Regions from separate parts of the Coprobacillus sp. genome, predicted to be linked through region 2. Evidence: riboswitches for the same ligand, from Rfam matches in the RefSeq annotation. Region 2 holds a riboswitch; each other region holds the start of a gene.
The links. A riboswitch is a leader RNA that binds a small molecule or an ion and turns the genes downstream of it on or off. The one in region 2 is predicted to bind cyclic di-GMP.
Positions count from the first base shown of each region.

Region 1: linked by a shared signal. The riboswitch ahead of rlmD (23S rRNA (uracil(1939)-C(5))-methyltransferase RlmD) and the one ahead of AC5M21_RS06250 (Ig-like domain-containing protein) in region 2 are both predicted to bind cyclic di-GMP.
Region 3: linked by a shared signal. The riboswitch ahead of AC5M21_RS05480 (sensor domain-containing diguanylate cyclase) and the one ahead of AC5M21_RS06250 (Ig-like domain-containing protein) in region 2 are both predicted to bind cyclic di-GMP.

Region 1 is NZ_CFJNYH010000002.1:21,053-24,346, forward strand. It holds gene AC5M21_RS01045 (MATE family efflux transporter) at 1-22, shown strand, start outside; gene AC5M21_RS01050 (Smr/MutS family protein) at 53-301, shown strand; gene pepD (beta-Ala-His dipeptidase) at 314-1,747, shown strand; cyclic di-GMP riboswitch class I at 1,792-1,876, shown strand; gene rlmD (23S rRNA (uracil(1939)-C(5))-methyltransferase RlmD) at 2,077-3,216, shown strand.
Region 2 is NZ_CFJNYH010000013.1:41,871-45,164, forward strand. It holds gene AC5M21_RS06250 (Ig-like domain-containing protein) at 1-1,271, opposite strand, end outside; cyclic di-GMP riboswitch class I at 1,367-1,452, opposite strand; gene AC5M21_RS06255 (glycoside hydrolase family 1 protein) at 1,524-2,924, opposite strand; gene AC5M21_RS06260 (MurR/RpiR family transcriptional regulator) at 3,078-3,294, shown strand, end outside.
Region 3 is NZ_CFJNYH010000010.1:69,006-72,299, reverse strand. It holds gene dnaA (chromosomal replication initiator protein DnaA) at 1-253, shown strand, start outside; gene dnaN (DNA polymerase III subunit beta) at 401-1,504, shown strand; cyclic di-GMP riboswitch class I at 1,594-1,671, shown strand; gene AC5M21_RS05480 (sensor domain-containing diguanylate cyclase) at 1,727-3,294, shown strand, end outside.

The DNA.
Region 1 (3,294 bases), on a different contig from region 2:
GATGAATAGACAACTTGTATAAGAGTTGATATAATAAAGTGTAGGTGATGATATGAATTCAGGAATAATGGAAATTGATGTTCATGGTATGAATCAATTTCAAGCAAAAACAACTATAAATGCTGCCTTAAAAAAAGCGACTAGGGGGACATATATAATCAGAATTATTCATGGTTATCATAATGGAACAGTTTTACGTGATATGATTCGTAGAGAATATCGCAGTCATCCTAAGATTATGAGAGTAGAATTGTCAATGAATTCTGGTATTACTGAATTGATATTGCGGACATTAATATAAGGAGGATAAGAAATGGCTGTTTTAGATACAAGTATTCCAATTTTTAATTATTTTGAAGAAATCGCAAAGATTCCTCATGGTTCTTATAATGAGCAAAGGATTGCTGATTATATAGAATCTGTTGCGAGAGAGCATAATTTGCGCTGTTTTAGAGATGAAATGAATAATGTGATTGTTTATAAAGATGCAAGTCATGGTTATGAAAGTCATGTTCCACTCATGTTACAGGCTCACATAGATATGGTCAATGAGAAGAATAATGACTGCCAGCATGATTTTGAAAATGATCCACTTGATTTGTATATTGAAGATGGATTTTTACATGCCAATGGAACAACTTTAGGTGCTGATGATGGTTATGGGGTTTGTTACATGTTAGCAATTTTAACTGATGATTCTTTAAAGCATCCGCCTCTAGAATGTGTTTTTACAGTGCAAGAAGAGGTAGGATTATTTGGTGCATTTGGAGTAGATGAAACTCAATTATCTGCTAAAAGAATGATTGGTTTAGATAGTGAAACAGAAGGTGAGACATGTACATCATCTTCTGGTGGAAATGATTTGATGATTACGAAACAGATAACGGGTGAAGATAATGATTCTCCAGTATATGTTTTAGAAGTTAGAGGGCTCTTAGGTGGTCATTCTGGAGAGTGTATTGATAAAGGCAGAGGAAATGCTAATAAAATTGCTGCTAGAGTTTTATACCATTTCTTAAAAGAAGGTATGGACATTCGTTTAATCGATATAACTGGTGGATTAAAAAACAATGCAATTCCAAGAGAATGTACTGTGGCTTTTGCAAGTTCTAATCCTTTTAAATCACTTTATGAATTGGTTCAAGCCTATCAGAATGATATCTATAAAGAATTAGAAATGAGTGATCCAGGTGTTTCTATCACTATTCATGAAGAAGAATGTCCAGTGTGTATATGTTCACGAGATAGTGAGGCTATTATTTCAATTATGTATTTAGCACCTAATGGTATGATAGAAAAGTCACAAGTTATTGCTGGTTTAACAACAGTGTCATTAAATATGGGAGTTGTTCGTACTCATGATGATTGTGTGACTATAGATTATTCTATTCGTTCACCATTACAGAGTATTCGCGTAGAGCTGTCTTTACAATTAGAATTAATTGCCTCTTTATATAATGCTTATGTTAAGGTGTCAGGAGATTATCCGGGTTGGGATTACGATCCAAGTTCTCAATTAAGGAGTCAATTTCAAGCTTTTTATCAGCAATATACTGGTCTCAAATTAAAAGAGGTTGCAACTCATGGAGGATTGGAAACAGGTGTTTTGAAAGGGAAAATCCCTGAATTAGATATTGTAACAATGGGGCCAAATATGTCCGATATTCATACTCCAGATGAAAAATTAGAATTAGAATCTTTTCTCAAAACCTACCAATTGCTTGTTTCATTTATTGAAACTTTATAATTCAGACTATACAAATTTATTGAAAAATGTTACAATGTGCCCAGATATGTAAATAGCAAAACTATTGAAAAATAGTGACGCAAAGCTATAGGGTCTAATCTCATATGAGAATGACAGCCAGTTGCCAATCAACATTTGTATTGGAAAGGGTATATGAAATTATATCTGGTTTGCATATTGTTTTCATACATGGATATGTTATTATTCATTTCAAAGACGCTCATCCCTTTCAATCGTCTTGTATGAAAACGAAAGTAAGAGCAGCAATGCTTTTACTTTTTTATTTAAAAAATAAGAAAAAATCTTAGTCAAAGAGAGAAGGAAAATATATGAAATGTCAAATGAGTCAACGATGTGGGAGTTGTCAATATCTAGATATGGATTATTCCCAACAACTCATCAAAAAACAAAAATATTGTCAGAAATTATTTCAAAAATTTCCTGTTCAAGTACATTCTGTTATAGGTATGCAAAATCCATTTGAATATCGTAATAAAGTTATTATTGCTTTTAATCAAAGATATGAATATGGTTTGTATGAAGAAGGTTCGCATCGGATTGTTCCAATTCAACAATGTATGTTACATGATCAGGAAACACATCATATTTTATTAAAAATACAATCTTTGTTAAAAAAATATAGAACTTCAATTTATGATCACCAAAGACATAAGGGGTTTTTAAAACATGTATTAATTAGAAGGGCAGTTCAAACAAATCAAACTTTAGTAGCTTTGGTGGTTACTGAGCCAATGTTTAAAGGCTCTAAGAATTTTTGCAGTGAATTGGTGAAAACTTGTCCAAGTGTTAAAACAGTTGTGTTAAATGTCAACAAACGACAAACGAGTATTGTTTTATCTCAACAAGAAAAAGTTCTATATGGAAAAGGTTTTATTGTTGATGAATTGTGTGGTTTAACTTTTAAGATATCTGCTCAATCTTTTTATCAGATTAATCATGAACAGTGTACAAGACTTTATCAAAAGGTTAGCGATTTGTTAGAGGTGAAAGAAAATCAAACTGTTTTAGATACCTATTGTGGAATTGGAACAATTGGAATGATGATTGCCAGTCGAGTGAGTCAGGTGATTGGTGTGGAACTGAATCAAGAAGCCTATAAGGATGCTGTGAATAATGCAAAAATGAATAAGATTAATAATATTCATTTTTATAATCAGGATGCTACTGAATTTATGAAAGATATGGCAAATCAACGTACTCAAATTGATTGTGTGATTATGGATCCGCCTCGAGCGGGAAGTACAAAAGAATTTGTTCAAGCCATTCATATTCTGCAACCTCAGCAAGTTATTTATGTTTCATGTGATCCAGTTACTCAGGCTAGAGATTTACAATGGTTTTGGGATATTGGATATCAAACTCAAGATATTTATCCGTTTGATATGTTTCCACAAACACAAGCAATTGAAACAGTTATATGCCTAACAAAAGGTATGAATCAAAAATAATGTTATTTAACCTTTTCAATTGAATATATTGTTTTGAAGACCTAAAAATAGGTCTTTTCATATATGTTTATATAAAAG
Region 2 (3,294 bases):
TCCAAAAGTATTTCTATTTTATCAATTGTAACTTGATCAATAGAATTTTTATCTATCATTTTTGCTGTTGGTTCTATAGTTATCGGTTTTCCATGAGTTAATGCCTGTTCAATAGCATTGATTGTATCTGAACTCATTGCACCTTCTGGTACATTAGAGTCAATAACAGAGTTTAATAGTTCTTTTAAGACTTCTAATGATTTTTGATCCACTGTTACTTGTGTGCTGTCAAGTGATTCATCTATTGCTGGTAGACTTGATATGATAATGGGCTTCACCACTGTTACATTGCAAGTTGCTGATTGACCAGCTGAAGATGCTGTAATGACAGCATTACCTTCTTTTAACCCTTGAACAACTCCTTGTTCATTAATTTCTGCAATTGATGAATCAGAAGTAATCCACATTATTTTTGAAGTGGCTTGTGATGGACTTATAGTTGCAAGGAGTTGAAATTCCTTTCCATTTTCTAATAAGAGTTTACTTTTATTTAAAGTTATCTTTTCTGCTTGAATTTCTTTTTTAAACTTCGCTCCTTTATACAAAAAGGATGGCAACTGAGTATTGTTACTCATTATCTGTTCAAACTCAATAATAGAATTTTTTTGATCATAGTTAAATAATAAACATGTAGAGTACGTATATACATACAATTGATGATTATATTTTACAGAACCATCACTATGAATGATATGATAAGAATCAAGATGATTATCTGATACAGTCATATCCTGAATAGTCACTTTTCCATTTTTATCAATAACGATACTATTATCTTTTGAATCAACGTATGTCCCTGCAAAAAGAGAACGATCAAAAGAACTTCCACTCTTTTCTCCAAAATCAATATTTGCATTATTATTTAACCCAGCACTTTGGATTGAAAGATAACTATAAGAATCTCTAGATTGATTCAATACAGAAGCAGGTATCTTTGTACATTTGTTAGAATCCAATTCCACACTATAAACTCCCCAGTCATTTTGAAAACTCACATGAATATCAGAAGCATCAAGCTGCTGATTATTTTCTACAAAAGAATCTATTTTTAAATAGACATCTTGTGAATCATTTTCTAAAGTGATGTATGTTTTATCAAATCCGCCAAATTGAAGGGGTGTTGGTGAATAAGGAGTCCAATCATTTCCATTATAACTTATTGAAAAAGTCAGTGCATGATTGAAACCAGTCTCAGCATGTCCCACTATCCCTAAAGACAACATCAAAACAAATACTGCAAAAACACAAAACACCTTTCTTAATTCTTTCATTACATTCTCTCCCTTTGTCATAATATAAAAACGCAAACTATTTCCACACGAAAAATAGAATGCGTAATTGACTACAGGTATATCAACATTATCATATTGGCAACTGGCTATCCTACTTCAACAAGCTTAGACCCTATAGTTTTGCGTACTCCATTTTTCAATGGGCTTGCTATTTACATATTTATTATATGCACATATATACAACAACGTCAATAAAATAATCCATTATTAAAATATTATGTTTAAATACCTTTATTCAAATTCGTTTGTTCTTGCTACTTCTCTAATCCATGAAGCAGATTTCTTTTCTTTACGTTTATATCCATCATCTAAACAGACTCTAACAAATCCATAACGATTCTTAAAAGCATTACACCAAGACCAGTTATCAATAGCTCCCCAATAATGGTATCCTAAACAGTTGGCTCCATCTTCAATTGATTTAGCAATCCATTCCAAATGATCTCTCACAAACTCAATTCGATAATCATCTTGAATTGTTCCACTATCATCCATGAACTTCTCTTCACCTTCAACACCCATACCATTTTCAGAAATAAAGAATGGCAAATCAGGACATTCCGTTTTGATTTTCATTCCAAAATCATAAATTCCTTTTGGATAAATTTCCCAGCCACGATGAACATTCATTTTTCTTTCTGGCCAGATATAAGGTTTTGCAATACATGGTAAACCATTTTCATCAAATTTTGAATCTGGTGCCTGGACTCTTGTTGGCTGATAATAGTTAAACCCTAACCAGTCGACCTTTCCTTGTGCTAAAATCGCTTCATCACCAGGACGTCTATCAATTTCTACTTTCCAGTCATTTTCAACAGTATCCAATACATCTTGAGGCAAATGTCCATGCGCCACAACATCTAACCACCAGCGATTATGCAATCCATCAGTCATACGGACTGCTTCTAAATCTTCTGGTGATGGATTTTCTTTTGTATAAGGAGGTGCAAAACAATTAATCATACCAATCTTGGCACCTTCAATTAATTTTCCTTCTTCTTGAAGTTTTCTAAAATTCATCACTGCTAAACAATGGGCCAATGTAATTCCATATTGAACATTGATAGATTGTTTGAAGTCATGTAAATATGGGTACCAAGCTCCATGTAAGAATTGTTGTTCTGGTTCTACAATTGGTTCATTGAAAGTAAACCAGTATTTCACTTTCATACCAAACTCTTCCATTGCCTTTTTGACAAAGTTTGCATATGCTTCTACTACTTCCCTATTTTGCCAGCCACCACGCTTAATTAAGTACTCTGGCATATCAAAGTGATACATATTCATATAAATATCAATCCCATTTTCATTCGCACAATCAATTAATTTATGATACCATGCAGCTCCTTCTGGATTAATATTGCCATCTTGATCTAATAATCTTGTCCATTGCATAGATGTTCTAAATGATTTAAAATTCAAACTTTTTAATAACTTAATATCCTCTTCATATTTATGATACATATCATTTCCAACATATGAACCGACATTATTATGGAAGGCATTGATTTCCTGATCAGAATACATATCCCAATATGAACGAAGTCTTCCACCAACGTTCCATGATCCTTCAGTTTGTGGTCCAGACATTGCTGCACCAAAGAAAAAATCTTTAGGTAATTTTATTGTCATTGTTATTCCTCCTTAATTTACACCCCTATTATATTTGAAAATGATATAAGGGTAAACAAATATTGAATTGTTTCAAAATAATTTCATAAACATTTCATAAAATCTTACTTTTATGAAACTTCGTTTCATGATATACTAATACTGGTGATAAAAATGAGCATAATGACACAGTTAGAATTTGAATTAGAGTTTTCCGAATCTGAAAAAGAGATTGCAAAATATATTTTAAATCATGGTGAAGCTGTTTTAAGTATGTCCGTTAAAGAACTTGCTAAACATACTTATACATCTCCAGCAACAATAGTAAGACTATGCAAAAAAATTGGTCTAGAAGGATACAATGACTTTAAAATCAAATATTCTGCTGAAC
Region 3 (3,294 bases), on a different contig from region 2:
TGATTATTATAATTTAACTGTATCTCAAATTAATTCAAAATCACGGACATCTAATATTATAGTTGCTCGTCATATTTCAATGTATCTCGTTAGAGAATTAATTAAAGATATATCATTTATACAAATTGGTCATGAGTTTGGTGGTCGTGATCATTCAACAGTTATGAAAGCTTGCGATAAAGTTCAAAAGAAACTTGAAAAAGATTTAAACTATCGACAAGCTATTGATGACATAAAAAATAAGCTTGTGTAAAAGTTATGCACAGTTATCCACAACTTATTCACACATAAAAATTAAAAAAAGAATGATAAAATCATTACTTTTATAAGTTATTCATATTGTGCACAACATTATTATTATGATATTATTTAAATAATAGTAAATAAAAGGAGAAAAATGATGAATTTTAAGATTAAAAGATTAGCATTATTAAATGCTTTAGCAAAAGTATCTAGAGCTGTCTCAATGAAAAGTCCTTTACCAGTCTTAACAGGTATTAAATTTGATTTAAAAGATAATGAATTAATTTTAACTGGTAGTGATAGTGATATTACAATACAAACAAGTATTAAAGAAAATATTGAAATTATTCAAACTGGTTCTGTTGTTTTATCCTCTCGTTATATATTAGAGATTATTAAAAAAATTGATTCTGAATTTGTACATATCTATATTGTTGATGGAACATTAACAAGAATTAAAGGAGCTAATTCTAAATTTGATTTAAATGGAACTTCTTATATTGATTATCCAAGAATTGATTTAAATAAGTCTGGTGTTCATTTACAAATGAAATCTACAGATCTAAAAGAAGCCATTGAACAAACATCATTTGCAACGAGTGAAAAAGAGACACGACCTGTTTTAACTGGTGTTAATTTTAAAGCCAAAGATCATGTTTTAGAATGTATTGCTACTGATAGTTATCGTTTAGCCAAACGTATTTTAACAATTGATTCTGATGTTTCATTTAATATTATTATTCCTAAGAAAAGTTTAATTGAAATTAGTCGTATTATTGAAAAAGATGAATTTATTGATTTATATGTCTCTGATCGTAAAGTTTTATTTATTTTTGATTCCGTTTTAATTCAAACAAGATTAATTGATGGTTCTTATCCTGATACAAGTCGATTAATTCCTCATGAACATAATTATTCAATGTCAGTTGACAGTGTCAGTCTTCTTAATTCCATTGATAGAGCATCTTTATTATCAAATGAACAGACAAACATTATCAAATTATCTATGAGTGAGGATAATGTTATGCTTTCTTCTTATTCTCAAGAAATTGGATCTGTTGAAGAAAATTTATCGAAAGCTTTTTATAAAGGTGACGATTTGAGTATATCATTTAGTGCAAAATACTTAAATGATGCTATTAAAAGTATTAATGGAGAAAAAGTAAAAGTTTTATTTACTGGAGAGATGAAACCTTTTATTATTATGGATTTCGAAAAGGATGATATTATTCAATTGGTATTGCCAGTAAGAACATATTAATTTAAAAAGTATGATTTAGTCATACTTTTTCTTTATTTGTCGAATTCATTTTCTTGAATATATTAAAGTTTATGATATAATAACGGTGTTATATAAATAAGCAAAACTATTGAAAGATAGTGACGCAAAGCTATAGGGCCTCTTTAACGTGGCAGCCAGTTGCACAAATGTACAAAAGCAGGCTGTTTTGTCTGTTTTTTTTATTTCATGAAAGGAGAGAATATGAGTAAAAATAAAACTTTTATTAAAATAGTAGTTATATTTTCTTTAATTATTATCTTATTTGGCTCGTTCTTTCATTTCGTTCAGCAAATTAGTGATATGAACACTCAAAAAATATTAAATCATTTAGAAGATGTTGGTAAGGAAACTGCCAATATTTATAACTTAAAATTCAAATCTTTACAAAATGTCATTGTTAGTACAGCTGAAATTCTTGGAAAAGTGGATCATTCAGATGATGAAATTGGTAATATACTCGATACAGTTGCTCAAGGCCAGGAATTATTTCAGCGTGTTTGGTATATTGATAAAAATAAAACATTGCATAATTATAAAAAGGATATCATTTTAGAGGATCATAGTTTATATATAGATGAAATTTTTAAAGGTCATTCTGGTTTTACAAATCCATTTACTTCTTTATATGATAACAAGAGTGTGGTTGTTGTTGTTTATACACCTATTTATAAGAATAATGAGATTATTGGTGGTTTAGCTGGGATTGTTGAAGTTAACAATGAAACACAAGATTATATTTATAATGATGTATTTAATAATGAGGCATATGTTTTTGCAACATCTGCAGATGGTCAAATTATTTCTAAAATTAAGAATAACAATACTTTATATTTTGGTGATAATTATTTTAATTTTTTAAATAATAATGTTTATTTTATGGATAGTAATTATGATGATATTGTAAATAATATTCAGAAAAATAAATCTGGTTTTGCTTCCTATCGTTATAAAAATGATGAAAGAATGATTTATTATACGCCTGTTAAAATTAATAACTGGTATATTTTCAATGTTATTTCTAATGATATTATTGATGATTTAAATGATCAAATGAATGGTGAAACAATAAAATTAATATTAGAGATTATCTTTGTTTTTGTTGTTATGTTGTTTATCTTAATCCGTTATTTTATTAAGATTAATAAAATGAATGAAGAAGCAAACAATCAATTAAGAACAAGTAATAAAAAAATTGAAATGATTTTAAAGCAGACAAGTGATCGTATTTTTGAGTATGATATAGATAATGATAGTTTAATACTTGATGCCTGGAATGATTATCCAAAGATTATTTTAAATAGTTTCTTAAGTAATCTGCATAATTATAATTTTGTTTCAAAAGAACATGAAAAATTATTAAAAGAGAAATTTCATGAGATTATAAATAATAAAGATAAGATAGTATTTGATGCTAAATTACCATATATTAGTAGAGATGATGAGACATGGTTCCATGTTTCAATGATTTATGTTAATCAAAATAAGCGATTAATTGGAACTTTAAGAAACAGTACAACAGAAATGAATGAATATAACTTGTTGTTGCAAGATCAAATGTTTAAAAATTCTGTTTATTCAAATGCTTTATTTATGTTTGCAGTCAATTTAAAAAGTCAAAAAGTTGTTATTTATCAGGAAAATGGTATATATCACAATGTTATTGATGTACAATATGAAAATAGTTTCTTAAAATCTTTTGTAGAAGAGGCAGCTGAGAAAGATAGAGAACGTGTAGCTAAGTTCTTTAGTCATGAAAATATTCAAAATAT